DNA from 3 places in the Paenisporosarcina sp. P4_E4_2 genome. Region 1 is predicted to be linked to each of the others. Evidence: riboswitches for the same ligand, from Rfam matches in the RefSeq annotation. Region 1 holds a riboswitch; each other region holds the start of a gene.
What was found. A riboswitch is a leader RNA that binds a small molecule or an ion and turns the genes downstream of it on or off. The one in region 1 is predicted to bind S-adenosylmethionine.

Region 2: it holds a riboswitch for S-adenosylmethionine, as region 1 does, so the genes downstream of both, AC1DSB_RS11075 (2,3-diketo-5-methylthiopentyl-1-phosphate enolase) here and metE (5-methyltetrahydropteroyltriglutamate--homocysteine S-methyltransferase) in region 1, are expected to answer to the same signal.
Region 3: it holds a riboswitch for S-adenosylmethionine, as region 1 does, so the genes downstream of both, AC1DSB_RS06030 (methionine ABC transporter ATP-binding protein) here and metE (5-methyltetrahydropteroyltriglutamate--homocysteine S-methyltransferase) in region 1, are expected to answer to the same signal.

The regions. Positions count from the first base shown of each region.
Region 1 covers NZ_JBFUJC010000052.1:6,308-11,547, forward strand. The annotation lists gene metE (5-methyltetrahydropteroyltriglutamate--homocysteine S-methyltransferase) at 1-1,670, opposite strand, end outside; SAM riboswitch class I at 1,818-1,923, opposite strand; SAM riboswitch class I at 2,136-2,242, opposite strand; gene AC1DSB_RS06250 (hypothetical protein) at 2,755-2,943, opposite strand; gene AC1DSB_RS06255 (3-isopropylmalate dehydrogenase) at 3,131-3,424, opposite strand; gene AC1DSB_RS06260 (hypothetical protein) at 3,868-4,182, opposite strand; gene AC1DSB_RS06265 (hypothetical protein) at 4,806-5,024, opposite strand.
Region 2 covers NZ_JBFUJC010000142.1:734-7,556, forward strand. The annotation lists gene AC1DSB_RS11030 (hypothetical protein) at 1-717, opposite strand, end outside; gene AC1DSB_RS11035 (VanW family protein) at 1,007-1,777, shown strand; gene AC1DSB_RS11040 (hypothetical protein) at 1,955-2,125, shown strand; gene AC1DSB_RS11045 (VOC family protein) at 2,211-2,636, opposite strand; gene corA (magnesium/cobalt transporter CorA) at 2,786-3,748, opposite strand; gene AC1DSB_RS11055 (hypothetical protein) at 3,982-4,116, shown strand; gene AC1DSB_RS11060 (hypothetical protein) at 4,385-4,591, opposite strand; guanidine-I (ykkC/yxkD leader) riboswitch at 4,761-4,864, shown strand; gene AC1DSB_RS11065 (DMT family transporter) at 4,923-5,258, shown strand; gene AC1DSB_RS11070 (DMT family transporter) at 5,258-5,572, shown strand; SAM riboswitch class I at 5,725-5,829, shown strand; partial or broken gene AC1DSB_RS11075 (2,3-diketo-5-methylthiopentyl-1-phosphate enolase) at 5,902-6,823, shown strand, end outside.
Region 3 covers NZ_JBFUJC010000049.1:4,635-12,309, reverse strand. The annotation lists gene AC1DSB_RS06055 (acyl-CoA dehydrogenase family protein) at 1-370, shown strand, start outside; gene AC1DSB_RS06050 (arsenate reductase family protein) at 645-1,004, shown strand; gene gcvH (glycine cleavage system protein GcvH) at 1,079-1,459, shown strand; gene AC1DSB_RS06040 (toprim domain-containing protein) at 1,647-1,988, shown strand; gene AC1DSB_RS06035 (thioredoxin family protein) at 2,001-2,309, shown strand; SAM riboswitch class I at 2,367-2,474, shown strand; gene AC1DSB_RS06030 (methionine ABC transporter ATP-binding protein) at 2,725-3,750, shown strand; gene AC1DSB_RS06025 (methionine ABC transporter permease) at 3,743-4,411, shown strand; gene AC1DSB_RS06020 (MetQ/NlpA family ABC transporter substrate-binding protein) at 4,465-5,289, shown strand; gene AC1DSB_RS06015 (hypothetical protein) at 5,753-6,283, shown strand; gene AC1DSB_RS06010 (YuzK family famiily protein) at 6,638-6,787, shown strand; gene sufC (Fe-S cluster assembly ATPase SufC) at 7,086-7,675, shown strand, end outside.

The DNA.
Region 1 (5,240 bases):
ATTCCTTTTACAGGTTTGTCAGTTATTGATTGGGCATATAAACTTTCATTAACTGTTATCGGTTCTATAAATGACACGTCACCGTAAATAAGTGGTGGTTTCACACATCGCGAGCCATATGACTGGACCCAGCCAAATTTCGTGAATTGGAAGCCATCTAATTTTTCTCCAAAATACTCAACCATGTCTGTACGTTCAAATTCTCCATGTACAAACACATCTAGACCAAGTTCCTCTTGAATTTCAATCCACTTTTTAATTTCTGCTTTTATATATGTTTCATATTCTGTATTCGTTAACTCGCCTTTACGCCATTTTAATCGGTTCTTTCTTACTTCTTGAGTTTGCGGGAAGCTTCCGATTGTTGTTGTTGGAAGAAGTGGTAATTGAAAAGCCTCTTTTTGTATCTCTTGACGGACTTTAAATATTGCTTTTCGTTCCGCTTTATACGTATGCAAGTTTTGAATGGCTTCTTGAACTAGTGTGTTATTTCGGAATGATGATTTTTGTAACGCTTGAATCGCTTCTGTACTTGCACTGATTTCTTTTTGTATCGCTTCTTTTCCATCGTTTAAGCCTTTTGTCAGTAGAACAATTTCATGTAATTTTTCATTAGCAAATGATAATGCTCCTTTTAGGACGTCATCAAGCGTTTCTTCACTTTTAACTGTCACAGGTACATGCAATAAGCTTGATGAAGATTGTACAATAAGACGATCTTTTGAAACAACATTAGCAATCTCTGCAAGAATTGCAGAATGATCATTAAGATTTGCACGCCATATGTTTCGCCCGTCAATTACTCCAGCAGCAAGAACCTTATCTTTTGGGAAACCATACTTTCTCAAAGCAGCAAGATTTTGACCAATATCATATACAAAATCAAGTCCAATTCCTTGAACAGGAAGTGAGATAACATCTTCGTAATGTTCAATGCTTTCAAAATATGTTTGTAATATCAGCTTTATGTTTGGCGCTGCATCATGCAATGTTTGATAGATATCCTTAAATAACGCAACATCTTCTTTGGAAATCGTTGTAGATAAAATCGGTTCATCGATTTGTACCCACTCTACTCCTTCTTTTTGTAATTCACGTAAAATGTCAGCGTAAAGCGGTACAAATTTTTCAACAACTGCTTTAAACTCACTTTCTTTATAACCCTTTGACAGTTTTACAAATGTGATAGGTCCTAAGATTACAGGCTTTCCTTCGATATTAAGTTTCTGTTTAGCCTCTTTATAAAATTGAAGTGGACGGTTTTCAACAAGAGTAGGTACTGCTTCATTAAGCTCTGGAACAATATAGTGATAGTTTGTGTTAAACCATTTTGTCATTTCAGATGCAACCGCACCTTTATTGCCTCGTGCTATATCAAAATACGTTTCAAGTGATACTTTACCGCCGTCGTATTCAAAACGATTCGGTACTAATCCGAACATAACGGCTGTATCAAGCACATGATCATACAAGCTAAAGTCTCCAACTGGTATCAAGTCAATTCCTAAATCTTTTTGTTTCTGCAGATTGTTTAGACGAATCTCCTCAATTTGTTTTAAGAATGATTCTTTTTCTAGTTTCCCTGCCCATAACTGCTCCAGTGAATTTTTCCATTCGCGTTTTACACCAATTCTTGGATAACCTAAATTCGAACTTTTTACTCTACTCATAATATTTTTTACACTCCTTCTATTTTTATATTTTCATGCCCGTTTCTATTTGAAACTGTGGCTAATGAACCCATATTTCTAAAAACAAAAAAGCCTCTTCTTGGAAACAAGAAGAGGCTCATCATTAAATATAAGTGACAAGATCTCAACTCATCTTCCAAGCATAATCGCTTGAAGGAATTGGCACAGTGCTCATAATGAGTCTGTTGCCGAGGTTTCAAAGGGCCTTTCCCTCCACCTCTCTTGATAAGTAGAAATTAACTATTTAGTTTTATTAATGGTTTAAATGGTATCAGTTTTGCTCGTTTTGAAATCAACGAATTTAACTTAGTTGTTATATTAATACATAAATTCAAGAAAGTAAATAATTTTCTAAAATTTGTTTTTCTCATTTTTATAATTTAAAAAACAAAAAAGTCTCTTCTTGGGAACAAGAAGAGACTCATCATTAGTAGACAAGATCTCAACTTATCTTCCAAGCATAATCGCTTGAAGGAATTGGCACAGTGCTCAATAATGAGTCTGTTGCCGAGGTTTCAAAGGGCCTTTCCCTCCACCTCTCTTGATAAGTTGAAATTAACTATTTAGTTTTATTAATGGTTTAAATGGTATCAGTTTTGCTCGTTTTAAAATCAACGAATTTAACTTATTTATTATAATAATACAAACATTCAATAAAGTAAACAATTTCCTGAAATGCGTTTTTTACCGTTTTTATCTTTTCACAAAGTACACTACGGACGTAAAGAACAGATTAAAAAGCAGCCCCAAAAGTATTTGATCGTCGAGGAATCGACGGAACTATAATGAGCATGATTGCTGCTTATGCAGCGTTTGATTGATGTACATCAAAAGCTTTTCTTCTCGTTAGTTCTATAAGTTCACAAAAAATGTGTTAATCCTTCTTTCTTTAACCTTAACACCTAAACAAAAAACGCCTAAAACCTATATATATCAAGGATTTTGGGCGTTACAAGAATGGTTGGTTATTTGCGTTAAAACGGTACATGCGGAGTATACCTGTAAATACTGATAGCTCACGTCTTTTCTCAGACGTTAGCTTTTTTCTTTTTTCTTTTTCAACTCAAGCACCCGTTAGTTGAAGAGGAAATGTGCTACTATGCAGGTCTATTGCAAAAGTAGTTCCATAATGGTCTTCAATCGCCTTGCTTAATTGTGGCTGTAATAGATCAATTACGGCATCTTCTAACACATTCTCTCGTGTAGGTTGTGTTATTGGACGATTTGCGTACGTTATTAGTGATGTAGTCAAAACAATACCAACGATTAAAATTATAAATATTTTTTTCATTTCATCACCTACTCAACTTACTTTGTAGGTATTTTATCCATTGATTTTAATTATATTCTTCTTCAACTAACCTGCCTCGTTAGTTCAATAAGAAAAAAGGATTCACTCCTTATTGAAGTAAAGCACCCGTTAGTTGAATAATCGTGAATCACATGTTTCTGCTGTTATATTTTTTTACGACGGTTGCTAAAACTGCAATAATAAAAACGATGACACTATTTATCATTAAATAGTACCCTAGTTGCATGCCATAAAACACTGCAAAAGGATCTCGAATAGTAAATATCGCTAACGCACCACCGATTGCACCAAATAAGACTGCTAGTATTAATATTGTAAAAGCAGAAAAATATAGATTTTTCTTTTTTCTGTAAAATATAAACCCAATAATATTTGCAATAACGATAAAAAAGCCCATAAGTATTATGAAAAAACTATCCATTTAACTCTTCCTCCATAAACATATTTTACCATTAAAACCAAAAACCTTATTGAACTATTCTGCCCCGTTAGTTTAAGTGTAACATTTCACAATAGATGGCCGAAATTTACTTGATGTTTCGGACGTAAAAATAGACCATCGAAATGATGGTCTTGTTTAACTAAAGCACCCGTTAGTGCAATAAGAGATATTAGTTTTGGTAGCAAGTCTCATAGTCGTCTTTCATTAACAAACTTTTACAAGCCAAACCATTTTCGTGATAAATCTCTTTACCAATTTCTAATTCGATACTTCTATTTGAATTTGGATACTCAGGTTCGTCATTTAGAATACCCCCCACCTTCTTAAGTTCAATCACAATCATTTCAAATAATGATAATTTACACAATATTCTTCTTCAAGTAAACTGCCCCGTTATTTGAAGATGAAAACGGAATACTATTTCACCAATTTAATATCAACATTAAAATGCTTGAAATGAGGACTACAACAAAAAAGGCAAGGATGTAATATGTTTTTCCTTGTTGCTGTGTCTTATGTTTCTTTTCATAATCCTTCCAACCAATAAACAAACCCAAAAACATTCCTATAATTCCAAAACGTAAAATCGCTATAAAATAATCAAGAAACGGTTTATACGTAATTAGGCGACCACCGTTATCTACCTCTTGAATTTCTTTGTAACTAACAAATAGAATGGAAACAGCCAATCCGAACACTAACCCATACAGACCTGATTTTCTTAATACTTTTTCCATAGTTCTCCCATCTCCCTTCTCCACAAAATGGCCCAATTGTTGAACAAAAGTTATACCACACTCTTCAACTAACCTGCCCCGTTAGTTGAATAAGAAAAAAGGGCTACCAAAGCAGCCCAAAGATTTTTACTAAAGTACCCGTTAGTAAAAAGAATTATTAATCCGAAAATCACTAAAGCACTCGTTAGAACAATATTAACCCATAAAGTTAGATAGATAATATTGAATACCATAAGCCCCTGAAGAACTAATGCTTGCAACTAAAACCGCAATTGTTAAATAAGCAATATAGCTGGATTTCCTTTTTGAAAGTAACAAATAAAAAATTGAAATGAATAAACTGACGATAAAAAAGATAATCCATAGAATACTAAATGTAAAAAATTCAAAACTGATAAGGAAACTCACTACGTAAAATAAATTTATCAAGAGTAATACGAATAAGAAGATTCTTTCCAAAATTACATCTCCGTTCCTGTTCTTTATTCCTAATTTTACCACTAAAAATGGGTGCTACTTCACATTTCTTATTAAACTAACCTGCCCCATTAGTTCAATAAGAAATTAGCTGTATAAGTAAATAATATATCAACCATTTCATCTTTTAATTTTATTCCGATAGTTTAAGGCTCACCTATACCCATTGCGAGTAATAGAAAAAAAGTGAACACCAGCATACAAATATTTAGAATCCCCCCGATAAAAAACCACAACTTGTTTCCTGACATAAATGCAAACACAATCCCAATAATTGATAGAACACTAAAAATTTTTATACCAACATATATATCAGCATTAGGTCCTCTCAAAATATAAAAAGCAATAATACTACTAATAAACATTAGCAATGAGATAACACCGAATTTGTTCAAGGGTTATCCTCCTTAATTTAATTTAATCCTTTATAATTATTACGTTATTTAACCCAAATAGTTCCAATAAATGAAAAATTCTTATTGAACTAACCTGCCCCGTTAGTTCAATAAGAAAAAGGGCTGTTTAAACAGCCCGATGACCTTTAACTAAAGCACCCGTTAGTTTAATAAGAAAAGATAATT
Region 2 (6,823 bases), on a different contig from region 1:
AAACTCTTCTTTCATGCCTGTCCGCGAGTTAATTCGTTGAATCCATTCCTCCAAGTTTAAATCGGAATCTTCCGCATGCAATTTCTGTGAAGTACTTAAAAAACTTCTCCAGTCATCAAATTCCCAGTGAACGATCTCTTCTTCCAAAGGAAGCCTGATTTCAACTAGCGGCTTCTTTCGGAAAACTTTTTGCACACGCTCTGAAATGGCCCACAACAAATGATCATCGAGTGGCGTCATATCGTATTCTGAAGTTGATACTTTCCCATTCGGCCTTTGATATGAAATGGTGGTCTTGTATCGTTCTGTCCGGAGTTTTACTTTTGCAGCAGGAAAAAATCCTTTGACATAGTCTTGGTGGTTAACCCGTTCTGCATCCACAGCGATTGGCTGAATCCATTGATCACCGAGATCGCACAAATAGCAATGTCCTTCACCATCTATCGCAATTACAGCAACATGTGCCCGTTCTGCATCGACATCATTCGTAATTCCATAAGCTTCAATACCTGCAGCACGGAATTCTTCAATTAACCATAGCGACAAGTCTACACAATTCCCAGCGACACCGAAATGCTCGAAATGCTCCTTAATCAAAGAAACAGGACGCTGTGCTCCACCACCTGATTGCTTGGACCACCATAGTTTCATCAGCGTATCCATAGGCTTGTCGTCAAATTTTCCCCATACAGCCAATATCTCTTTGGGTGCTTGCATTCGTTTCATCCTCCTTACCTTCATTAACATCATATCGTAATAATAAAAAGGATTCTCCTAGTTTATGGAGAATGATATAAAGATTCAATGACTCGAAAGGTGGAAGAGAAGCTTGGTTTAATATCCAAGATCCAGATGGGAACGTTGTCATGATTTGCAATTTTTGAGGTGTCTACATTGAAAGTTCTTTTCATATGCATTTAATGACGATGGTTAATTTTCTAATTGAAAGGAGCGCACTAAATTGCAATCTCTTAAACCGAAAAAGAGAAGTGCTTCCCGTATATGGATGGGAACTAAAGCTTATCGACTGAAACGATATGCTGAATGGGTACTGGATGAAAAAAAGTACGCAAAAAATAAGCGAAATGAATCACTGGAATATCGAGTTTTCAAACACAAGACACCGTTGCTGCGTCAGTTAAAAGACGTGGACATGCAACTGCAATATAATAAAGTCGTGAATTTAAAGATTGCGGCTAAAAAAGTAAGTGGAATCGTCGTTCAGCCAGGTGAAACGTTTTCCTACTGGAAGACAATTGGGAAAACAACGAGACGGAAAGGTTATCTTGACGGCATGATTTTGCATTATGGGAAAGTGCGATCTGGTCCAGGCGGTGGCCTTTGCCAATTATCCAACCTGATTTACTGGATGACTTTGCATACTCCACTTACTGTAACAGAACGCTACCGTCACAGTTACGATGTATTTCCGGATTCCAAGCGCAGCCAACCTTTTGGAAGCGGGGCAACTTGTGCATATAACTATTTGGACCTGCAGATTAAAAATGAAACGAATGAACCTTACCAACTAATCATTTACGTAACCGATCAATCTTTGGTAGGCGAATGGCGATCGACACAACCTTCTTTGACGACCTACAATGTTTATGAAAAAGAGCATTGGTTCACATTAGAACAATGGGGCGGGTACGTACGTCACAACACGATATACCGTGAAGTACTCAACCGTTTCGGAGAACGAATCGATGACGAGTTCATTACTGAAAACCATGCCATTACCATGTATGAACCTTTTCTGACGGATGGAAAAGCATAAAAGAAACAGCTCAGCAGGAATCTGCTGAGCTGTTTTATTGTTCGTCTAATAAAGAAAGAAAAAATGACTGTTTCGATTAACATTTACGGATGAGGTTTATATGTTTTGTATAGGGGTAAATTTGAATTAGAACATTAGAAACATTCAACTAACACAAAATATGAGGAGGAAACTAACATGGCAGATTGGAAAAAAACATTATTAGCAAGTAGTCTAGTAGGTGGAATCGTTTTGGGTGGTTTAGCAGGTTGTGGTGACGGAGTTGACCAGGATAATGGTGTCAATGATGGTGACCAGAAGGACGAAGTAGATTCTGAAAACAAAAACACTGAAGAAGGCGAAGAATAATTCAGCCGATTTAAGGAGCGTAAAGCTCCTTTTTTTTATGGACAATAAGTGAAGTTAATGGGTTAAGCCTTGTAACACCATCACTCTATAGCTTTTTAGCAGTTAAGAATTTCTCTTTAAATATGTTGCTTAATTCACTCCAAACGTCAAATTTATTCCCATCTAAATCATAAAAAACAAAGTTTTTTCCTGCATGCCCGCGGTTTTCGATATCGCCAATTCTTATTTCTTTTTCATTGAAATCCTTGTGTATACTTTCTAAAGCAGATAATCCGTTCACTTCAAAGGTAATAGAGAAATGTTCATTCCCATTAATGTCATAGAAGTTCGAGCTTTGATTATCTCTAGACTTAACAAGGAATATACTTTGGTTGGCTAAATTAAGAATAGCTTTATCGTTGTCTTTATAGCTTAATTCAGCACCTAATTTGTGTACATACCATTCCGAAGATAGCTCTACGTCGGTAACAGGTAAATATGTAGTTCCTACTCTTAGTAACTTTTCCTTCATCTTATAATCCTCCCCAAAAATTTTCTAAAATTGAGTTCTTCATCCTATTTCTATTTTCGATACTACAATGGGGAAATCCTGTTTGAACTTATGAACTGGAAACCGATCAAATAAAAAACCATCTCCTTTTTTTCGGGAGATGGTTTTCATTATGATTTGAATAAATTCAGCCAGCCTTTGTATTTAAACCAGGCGAACATTAACAATCCGATAAGTGCCATTCCGCCTAAAGCGAAAAAGTAGCCGTATTTCGTCTCGAGTTCCGGCATGTTTTCAAAGTTCATGCCATATACCCCTGCTACAAATGTTAGTGGAATGAAAATGGAGGATACAATCGTTAAAATCATCATGATTCGGTTCATTCGATTGGAGTTCATTGCCATATAGCTATCTCGTATATCCGCTGTAAGTTCTCGGTTTGACTCCACAATTTCTGTCAGTTTGACGAGGTGATCAGAAATATCCGCAAAGTAGGAATGTTCGTGCTGTTGAAGGTTAAAACTACTCGAGTTTAAAACTCGGTACATCAAATCACGCATCGGCAAAATCGTTCGGCGCAACCATAACAAGTCACTGCGCATTTCAAAGACAGTATCCATCGAAAAATGCTTCATATCAAACGTCATCTGATCTTCAATTTCGTTCAAATGGTCCTCAATCTTGTACACAAGTGGAAAGTAGGAATCAACCACTTTGTCGAGAATTTGATACATCGCATAAATCGCTCCACGTTCCCAGAAGGAGGCATCGCGTTGCAATTTTTCTCGAACCAAGTCCAATTCTTGAACGGTATTATGATGAAAAGTAACAACAAAATTCTTTCCAACGAATAAATCCAATTCTTCTGCTTCGAGTGTCTCTTCATTCAGCGTATGGACGACAAAGAAATGATATCCATCGTGGTAATCGACTTTCGGGCGCTGCAAGCGGTGTAAACAATCTTCAATCGCCAGTGGATGGAAATGAAAGAACGAATCAAGCAAAGCCCATTCAGTGGCTGATGGTTTGTCAAAATCAATCCAGTACCAGTCGAATGACTTTTTATGTAGATCTTCTAAAGGAAAGTCCATTTCTAATTGGCTATCAACGGTAACTCCAAATGTTCGAATCATAAGTAAAACCTCGTTTCACACTGTAAATGCTAGTAGTAGTTTACCACGAAAGTTCGATGTGCTTGTATTGAAGCCAACAAAATTCGTTTGAAAAAGGAGAAGTTACCAGTCGATTTCTTATAACTTCACATTAAAAGTTCATTTTCTAAATAATGTCTTAACAAGTTATTCACATCCTCTTCATATTCATCTATTACACTAAAGGTGCAAGCTCAAATCCAAGGAGGTCCTACATGAGTCAAACACGTTTGAAAAAGAAAGCTTTACCTATCGCAATCCTTTCGTTTTTAGCCATCAGTGGAGTCGCGGGAACCATTGCCACATTTCCATTTCATAAACGACAACGAATACCTCTAAAAGCTAGATAAAGGAAAAATAAAAAATGCGATTTAAAGGAGAGTCATTAACGTGGAAATTCAACGAAGACCTTGGAAAAAAATATCTTTGACGCGATTTATGGACTTCATAAGTAAGTCCACTCAAAGAGCACAAGAAAAGAGATTTTCTCAATTAAATTCATCACAGACACCTTGGAATTAACTAAACGCAATCATAAATAAATAAATTGATTCACTTTACTACTCTCATTTCTTATGGAGAGTTTTTTCTTGTTTAAAAACTCCTTCATACGGGAATTTACATATCTTTAATAACTTTTACCACTCCATACGCTGACAGATACGAAATCGGGATGAGAAGAAAAAGAATGATCAATCCAATCATCGTACCAAGTGGAGAGATAGGAAGTAGATTACCTGCAAAAAATCCAAGTATCTGAAAATAAATGACGAAAATGACGATGGACATGATTAGAATAATCATCTTATTTTTGAAGGTTTTCATTGTGATTCTCCTTCCGCAACAACCAAATATAGTACCATTAAGTATTACATTTACTTCCAATTGTTACAACTGTTTCTTTAAAGCGAGCGCATCGTTTGACTCTCTGTAAAATATAGTTTATTCTAGCCATGGAATTAATAAATTCATAAAGCGCCATTTTCACAATGGCGGCCAAGTTTTCTAGGGTTCCGCAAACAACCGGTTTGGTCTGGTCCAAGAGAAAACGCTTTGCACACATGCAAAGATACACGGAAGGATAAAAGCCTGGGAGATGACGTATGATACGTTTATCTCTCGGGCTTATTTTGATTTGGAAAAGGAGTATGTTTTCATGAATAAAGAATGGATGAAAGTCTTCATAGCAGCATTTTTTGAAGTGTTTTGGGTAATTGGTCTCAAGCATGCGGATGATATTTGGACATGGTTGGGCACGGCAATTGCGATTTCAGTGAGTTTCTATTTAATGATTATGGCAGGGAAAACACTTCCTGTTGGAACCGTGTATGCAGTGTTTGTCGGACTTGGTACAGCTGGTACAGTGATTGCGGATATCCTCTTTTTCGGGGAATCATTTAGTATCGCAAAAATTGCCTTGATTGCACTTCTGTTAATTGGGGTTGTCGGGCTTAAGCTGGTGACAAAAGAACAGGAAGAGGTGGAATCCTAATGGCGTGGATATTCTTAATCATTGCTGGATTGTTTGAAATGACAGGTGTGGCGATGATCAGTCAAGTGCATAAAAGTCGCAATTGGAAGTCCATTAGCGGATTGTTCGCAAGCTTTTTGGCAAGCTTCCTGTTCCTTGCACTCGCCATGGAAACCCTTCCGATGGGTACGGCATACGCAGTGTGGACAGGTATTGGTGCTTCAGGTGGAGCGATTTTAGGCATGATTTTATACGGGGAGCCTAAAACATGGTTGCGCATGCTGTTTATTGCCATGGTGTTAGGAGCGGCTGTCGGTTTGAAATTTATTTCTTAGGACGGTCATATCTATTTCCCGGCAAACATAGCATAACTTTATCACACACATAAAAAGCAGTATATTTTAATTTGTTAGAAAATTATGTTGACAAGTATTTTGCACCCTGTCATAATCCAATTTAGATTTTAAAAAATATCATATCTACATTTTTCTTATCAAGAGCAGGTGGAGGGACTAGCCCTATGAAACCCGGCAACCGACTTACGCGAGTAGGCACGGTGCTAATTCTTGCAGCAGTAGCTGACAGATAAGAGGATGTTAGTTCAACTACTAACCTCTTCTTTTTTGTGAAGAGGTTTTTTATTTTCCCTAAAGAGGTGGAGACATTGAGTGAAGTAATCGCGACTTATTTAGTCCATAGCATAGAAGAAAATTTAGAAAAAAAAGCAGAAGGCATCGCACTTGGCTTGACGGTCGGATCATGGACCGACTTACCGCAACTGGAACAACAGCAACTGAAGAAACATAAGGGACGCGTTGTATCTGTCCAAAAAGAAAATAGTCAATTAGAAAGCCGAACGAAAGGAATTATTCGCATTGCATACCCCATGGCGAATTTCAGTCCTGATTTGCCAGCCATTTTAACGACGACTTTTGGCAAGTTATCACTGGACGGGGAAATCAAATTAATTGATTTGGAGTTCAGTCCGGAATTAACGGGCCACTTTCCAGGGCCGAAATTCGGCACAGAAGGAATCCGACAATTGACAGGCGTGCAAGAACGACCATTTGTCATGAGTATCTTTAAAGGCATACTCGGGAAAGATTTGGGCTTTTTACTAACACAACTCGAACACCAAGCACGCGGTGGTGTGGATTTTGTGAAAGATGATGAAATTTTATTCGAAAACGAGTCGACGCCTTTTGAACAACGGATTGTAAAAGGACGTGAAGTACTCGAGCATGTTTTCTCGGAGACAGGTCACCGCACACGTTACGCAGTGAATTTGACAGGACGTACATTCGACTTAAAAGACAAAGCAAGACACGCGACAGAGCTAGGGGCAGATATGTTGCTGTTTAATGTTTATGCATACGGATTGGATACACTGCAAAGTTTAGCTGAAGATCCAGAAATTGCGATTCRGATTATGGCACACCCAGCCGTTTCGGGAGCATTCACTCCATCCCAAAAGTATGGTCTCTCAWACCACCTCGCACTGGGTAAATTATTGCGACTTGCCGGGGCGGATTTCTCGTTATTTCCTTCACCATATGGCAGTGTGGCCTTGGAAAAATCAGAAACAC
Region 3 (7,675 bases), on a different contig from region 1:
AGGTTTAGCGGCTCAACGTTACGGTACAAAACTTGAAACTGAACAAGAAGTATTGACAAACATTGCGGACATCGTGAACAATCTATTCGCAATGGAATCAGCTGTTCTGCGTTCAGAGAAAGCAATCCAGCGTGACGGTGTTGATAAAGCGAACCAAAAACTTCTATACACTCAAATCTTCTGTCAGGAAGCTTTTGAATGTATCGAAAAAGATGCGAAAGAAACATTGATTGCTGCAGTTGAAGGCGATAACTTACGCATGATGCTTTCTGCACTGCGTAAATTGACTCGCTCTACTCCTTATAATGTAATTGCCAAAAAACGTGAAGCTTCGGTTAAATTGATTGACGCTGTGAAATACGTAGTTTAATAAAATTTCGATATTTGACCCTATTATTGAACAAGGCGAAGTGCTTCTGCCACTTCGCCTTGTTTGTATTTTAAGAAAACTATTAATACTAAAAATCACCGATAGGTTCTTCGATGAACCTAAGGAGAACTTCCTTCAAAACTGGAAATAAACAAGTGAAAATATTTGATTGACGCAAAGAAAAACGTAGAATAAAAAATCCGAACGCTTCTGATGAGGTGTTCGGATTTATTTTTTGATAGACTGGTTAAAATGATGATAAGGAGGTTTAATGATGGCTATTACGTATTATGGATATCCGAAATGTAGTACTTGCAAAAAGGCTAAAGCATGGTTGGATGCCGAAGGTCTTACGTATCATGATGTACATATTGTAGAAACTCCCCCTTCAAAGGAAGAGTTGAAAAAGATCGTAGAGACAAGTGGGTTGCCGCTTAAGAAGTTTTATAACACGAGTGGAATGAAATACAGGGAGCTTGGTTTAAAAGATAAACTGCCGACGATGTCAGATGAAGAACAATATGAATTGCTTGCTTCAGACGGGATGCTCATTAAGAGACCCCTTGTGACGGACGGCTTGAAAGCCACAGTAGGTTTTAAGGAGTCGGATTTTACTGTGAATTGGAAAAGCTGATTTTCTGTTCTTGTTTTTAAGGAAAGATTATGTCAAACTGAAGTTGAATATATTACATATTTGGAGGGGTATTAATGAGCACACCAAAAGAATTACGCTACTCTGAGGAACACGAATGGGTTAAAGTTGAAGATGGAAAAGCACGCATCGGCATCACTAACTTCGCTCAATCTGAGCTTGGTGATATTGTATTCGTAGAACTTCCACAAGTAGGCGACGAAATCAAAACGAACGAACCATTTGGCAGTGTTGAATCTGTTAAAACAGTTTCTGAGCTATACGCACCAATCAGTGGTAAAGTAGTTGAAGTGAACAGCGGATTGGAAGACAGTCCTGAATTCGTGAATGAATCTCCATACGAGAATGCATGGATGATCGTTGTAGAACCTACAGATTTGTCTGAAGTGGACTCATTAATGACGGCTGAGCAATACGAAGAAATGACACAAGAGTAATATCGTTAGTTGAACGCCGACATTTGTTCGGCGTTTTTTGCATATGTCGATTATAACAGCGAGTTTAAAACGGGATATTGAAAAGAGTGGCAATGGTTGTGATCGGGAAGAGTTGCAACCTGATGGACTCCGTTTCAAGAAAACTTTTTAAACAATCTTTTATGTCAGTACAGCCAGGAGTGATCCCATGCCAATAGATAAAGTCATAATTGTAGAAGGTCGATCAGATAAACAGCGGATTCTGCGACTTATTGCAGAGCCAGTTGAAATTATCTGCACGAACGGAACAGTCAGCCCCACGCGATTGGAAGAAATATTAGCCCCCTACGATCAGTTGGAGATTTATGTATTTGTCGATGCTGATAAGTCCGGAGAGAAATTACGTGCGCTCATTAAACGTGAATTTCCCGAAGCACTTCATTTATATACTGATCCAGCCTACCGAGAAGTTGCGACTACACCAATGAAAGTTCTAGCGACTGTGTTGCTCGGAGCGAATATCGATGTTAAAGCGGAATTTATTGCCTAAAGGATGAATACAATGAAAGAATGGACGCGAGCGGAGTGGGAAAATCATTCTCAAAACGCAAAGAGGGCAGCTTATTATTTATATACGCCCATGTGTGGAACTTGCCAAGTTGCCTCAAAAATGATGGACGTTGTGGAAGAACTTTTGCCAGATTTGCAAATAGGGAAAGCAAACTTGAACTATGTAGAAAGTTTAGCGGTCGATTATCAAATCCAAAGCGTCCCTTGTTTACTCATTGCGGAAAATGGTCAAATAGTTGAAAAAGTTTATGCTTTTCAATCAGTTCCCTATCTATATAATCGTTTGCAAAAAAAAAATTGACGTTCGCATTTGAACGTGTTACATTATCATTCGTAACTAAAAACTTAATATCGTAAACTCTTATAAAGAGAGGCTGAGGGAAGTGCCCTATGAAGCCCGGCAACCGTCACAATTTGTGAAATGGTGCCAAATCACTCAAAGCGAATTCGCTTTGAAAGATGAGAGAACGGTCTAACGTATATAATTGTGCATTAGTCCCTTCTGCTTGTCTGCGGAAGGGATTTTTATTTTTTTAGGATATTTCAATAAAATGATGTTGATATTAAATGAAATGAAAGAGTTTATTTGCGCGCGTTATGCTTGAGTGCAGGTAAGTGGTTTTAAACTTCTTGACTCATGCGAAACATGCAGCCAGTGCAAATGCATGATAAAGAAAACAAATAAAATGGTGTATAAATTCAGAGGTGAAGTGAATATGATTCAATTAAAAAACTTATCAAAACGGTTTGAAACCGGTAATGGACAACTCATAGCGGTAGATGACGTGAATGTGACGATTGATCAAGGCGAGATTTTTGGCATAATCGGTTACAGTGGAGCAGGAAAAAGTACTTTGATCCGATTATTAAATGGCTTGGAAAAACCTACTTCAGGTAGTGTCACTGTAAATGGACACGAAATCTCGTCCAGTTCAGGACAGGATCTTCGTAGTGCAAGACAAAAAGTAAGCATGATTTTTCAACATTTCAACTTACTATGGTCGCGGACAGTCGAGGAAAATATCTCATTCCCACTAGAAATTGCAGGGATTAGCAAAACGCAACGTTCAGAACGAGTTAAAGAATTAATCGAACTAGTTGGATTGACAGGCAGGGAGAAAGCATACCCTTCCCAATTATCCGGCGGTCAAAAGCAACGGGTAGGAATTGCACGTGCCCTTGCCAATAATCCTGAAGTGCTGCTATGTGATGAAGCGACATCAGCACTTGACCCTGAAACAACAGATGCCATATTGGAACTATTGGTAGATATCAACAAACGGTTGGGTTTGACAATTGTCCTGATTACACATGAAATGCATGTCATCCGTAAAATTTGTCATCGGGTTGCAGTCATGGAAGCTGGAAAAGTGGTTGAAATGGGAAGTGTACTTCAAATATTCCAAACTCCTGAACAACCCATTACGAAACGTTTTGTTGCCCAGGTAAATGGTCCGGAGTCAGCCAGCCAGACGATTGCTCATTTGGTAGAGCAATATCCCTCAGGCAAGCTTGTGAAACTAGTTTTTGTCGGAGATAGAACGGAGCAACCGATTCTATCAAGATTAATTAAGCAATATCAAGTAGAAGTTAACATCGTTCAAGGGAATATCGCACAAACTCAAAATGGTGCATATGGAACGTTATATTTACAAATCGATGGCGATTCAAATGCCATCAATCAAGCGATTGATTATTTACATGGACAAGATGTTCATACGGAGGTGATTTCACATGATTGAAAACCTTCTACCGAATGTGGATTGGGAAAAAATGTGGGAAGCCACACTTGAAACGTTATATATGACTTCAATGGCTACCGTTTTAACTTTCATAATCGGACTTGCACTTGGAATTTTGCTGTTTGTAACTAGCCCTCGTCAATTATGGGCAAATAAAATAGTGTACTGGTTAACAGGGGCGTTCGTTAATATTTTCAGATCCATCCCGTTTATCATCTTAATTATTTTGTTGATTCCGTTTACTAAATTCCTACTCGGTACGATTCGTGGGGCAAATGCTGCATTACCGGCACTAATCATAGGTGCAGCACCATTTTATGCCCGCATGGTCCTGATTGCATTACGTGAAATAGATAAAGGTGTAATTGAAGCTGCTCGCTCAATGGGCGCTAAAACTTCCACAATCATTTGGAAAGTGCTTCTTCCAGAGTCCATGCCTGCATTAATCTCAGGACTGACCGTTACAGCAATTGCCCTTGTAGGTTATACCGCGATGGCAGGAATTATTGGAGCGGGCGGTCTTGGAACACTCGCATTTTTAGATGGCTTCCAACGCAGTAGGGGAGATGTAACAGTTGTTTCCACAATTATCATTTTACTAATTGTCTTTATCATCCAATGGGTGGGAGATTCGATCACAACAAAAACAGACAAACGTTAAGGTGCTTTCGGGTGAAAGCTCGATCAAATAAACAAAAAAAGGGAGAGAAAATGATGAAGAAATTTGTAGCAGGAATTTTATTATCGGCAAGTGCAATCACTCTAGCGGCATGTGGAGGAGGAGCTGGCTCATCATCAGGTGGAGACAGTAAAGAACTTGTAGTGGGAGCATCTAACATACCCCATTCAGAAATTTTGGAACAAGCAAAACCGTTGCTTGAAGAAAAAGGTATTGAACTTAAAATTGAAACTTACCAAGATTACATTTTACCGAATGAGGATTTGGAAAATGGCGATTTGGATGCAAACTACTTCCAGCACATTCCTTACTTCGAAGCTCAAATGGCCGATCATGGCTATGATTTTGCCAATGCTGGCGGTATCCATATTGAGCCAATCGGTGTGTACTCAAAAAAATATAAGTCTCTGGATGAACTTCCTGAAGGAGCAACGATACTGATTAGTAATTCAGTTGCTGACCATGGTCGTATCCTATCTATGTTGGAAGCTGAGGGTCTAATCACATTAAAAGAAGGCATTGATAAGACAACAGCAGAAGTAAAAGATATTGTAGACAATCCGAAGAACTTGGAATTTGATGCAGAATACGAAGCGGCACTTCTTGTACAAATGTACGAAAATGAAGAAGGCGATGCGGTGTTAATCAACTCAAACTACGCAATCGACGCTGGGTTGAACCCATTGGAAGATTCAATCGCTATTGAAAACTCAGAATCTCCATACGTAAATATCATTGCTGTAAAAGCTGGTAATGAAAAAAATAAAGAAATTAAAGCATTAGTTGAAGTATTGAAATCTAAAGAAATTCAAGATTTCATTTTAGATGAATGGGGCGGTTCGGTCGTTCCAGTTAAATAAAGTAATCCTATGGACGCCGGGAAACCGGCGTCTTTTCTATTTCTTGGAAGATGATACTTAGTCACCCAGTAAATTGAAGATTGTTTTTTGTAGGAATTATTGGGTGAGACCGATTAAATGGTATTTGATGCCGATTAAATCCAAGACAATGCCGATTAAATTTCATTTTACTCCAAATTAAATGAGTGTCATACCGAGTTAGGATTTAATCCAAACGATGATTATATTAATGATTGTACATTACATAGCACAGGATAGTTTTGAATTGGCAACAAATATAAATGGAGATGAGGCATCACCATGTTAATCGTGAATCGACTTTCACGTGAAAAAACTAATGAAAGTAGCTCTTTGGAATCATAATTTTCAATGTGTTCCGACTATTTTGTATAGCCTTTACATTGGGAATATTGTTATGGTAGGATAATGATGCAAATTGACTACATATAAAGGAGATTCAATGATGAAAAAATTATTACTACTACTTACTTCACTTACAATCGTTCTTGCGGCATGTTCATCTGATAAAGAAGAAAAGCCGGAAACAACAACAAACGGAGCAGCAAAGACTGAAGAAAAAGCTAATCCTGCAGCAGATATGATGAAGTTTTATTTATCCATTTCTCAATCAATTAATGAGGTTGATGCTGATTTAAACGCTTTTGAAGATGCAGCGGGTGAAGCTACGCTTCCTGAAGGTGCCGATCTTCAAACGATGAAAGATGCAGCAAAAGCTTCTGCAGACAATACATCAGCAAAAGTAGAGGCGTTGGAAGTTCCTAAAACCTTAACAAAGCAACAAGAAGCAATTAACAGCGCACTTTCTAAAATTCAAGAAGCTTACACAATGAAATCAAAAGCGTTAGCTTCTGAAGGCGAAGTTCAATTAGATGAAGCAAATGCAAAATTCCAGGAAGCTGACAAAGAGTTAAATGCTGTCCTTGAAGAAATCGGTTTGGTTGGTTCAAGTATTTTTAATGAAGTTTCTTTATAAGAAACAAATCATAGCTTGATTTGTTGGATGTTTTCCAAAAAAGTTCTTCCGTTAATTCGGTCGAACTTTTTTTTATTTTGAGCTGATTAAAAATCTCGTTGTAAATTGTACATATGCGCTTGCCGCTTGTTAGGCCTAAGCCAACGTACTGAGATTAACCAGTTAGTCCGTGGAAAACGAATCGATACATACTTTTGTTATAAAACAAAAACAAAAGTTATGAGAGTTTTTGTTTAAAAGTTTGACCTGTGGGTATATATACAAATGTGAAGGATTACAACTTACAACAGTAGGTTGAAAATTTGAAAGGAATGATTCACTATCCAATCACTAGATTTTACCTACACAGAACGTATGGACCAAGCATTCAGAAGCGCACATGGAGTTGGATTGGTTGATTATCAAAATGACGCCGATATACGAATTAGGGTTGAAATGCAACGTGAACATGATCATGAAATTGGCCAACAAATCGCGGCTCGTCTAGAGCGTCAAGCACATTGAGAAGTATAATAAATAGTAGCAAAAGTCAGTGAGCCTAGGTTCATTGGCTTTTTTTTGTCGTTTCTTAGTGAAATCGATTCTCAATTAGATTTGCTTTATTGAAAATGAAAAACAGTGAATGATAGTATATGATAAATCGTGCTGATATTAGTTAATTTCAATTGTGTTAAACGATTTTCATATAAATTAATAGGCCGTTTAAAAGATTTGCAAGGGGTCGATAATTCGGTTAAGATTAGAATGATAATAAATTAAGAATGGGTTTTTCCGTTCATTTATACAATATGGAGGTTATAAAATGTCGACTTTAGTTATTCAAGATCTTCACGTTGCCATTGATGGTAAGGAGATTCTTAAAGGATTGAACCTTACACTTAATACAAACGAAATTCACGCAATCATGGGACCAAATGGTACTGGTAAATCTACTTTAGCTTCAGCAATCATGGGTCACCCGAAATATGAAGTAACTTCTGGTTCAGTCACTTTAGACGGTGAAGATGTACTGGAAATGGAAGTAGATGAGCGCGCTCAAGCGGGTCTTTTCTTAGCAATGCAATACCCAAGTGAAATCACTGGTGTAACGAATGCTGACTTCTTACGCTCAGCAATCAACTCACGTCGTGAAGAAGGTGATGAAATTTCAATCATGAAATTCATCCGTGAACTTGATTCGAAAATGGAATATCTAGAAATGGACCAAGATATGGCTCAACGCTATTTAAATGAAGGTTTCTCAGGCGGAGAGAAAAAACGTAACGAAATTCTTCAATTAATGATGCTTCAACCAAAATTTGCGATTCTTGACGAGATTGACTCTGGTTTAGATATCGATGCACTTAAAGTTGTTTCTAAAGGAATCAACCAAATGCGTGGCGAAGGTTTCGG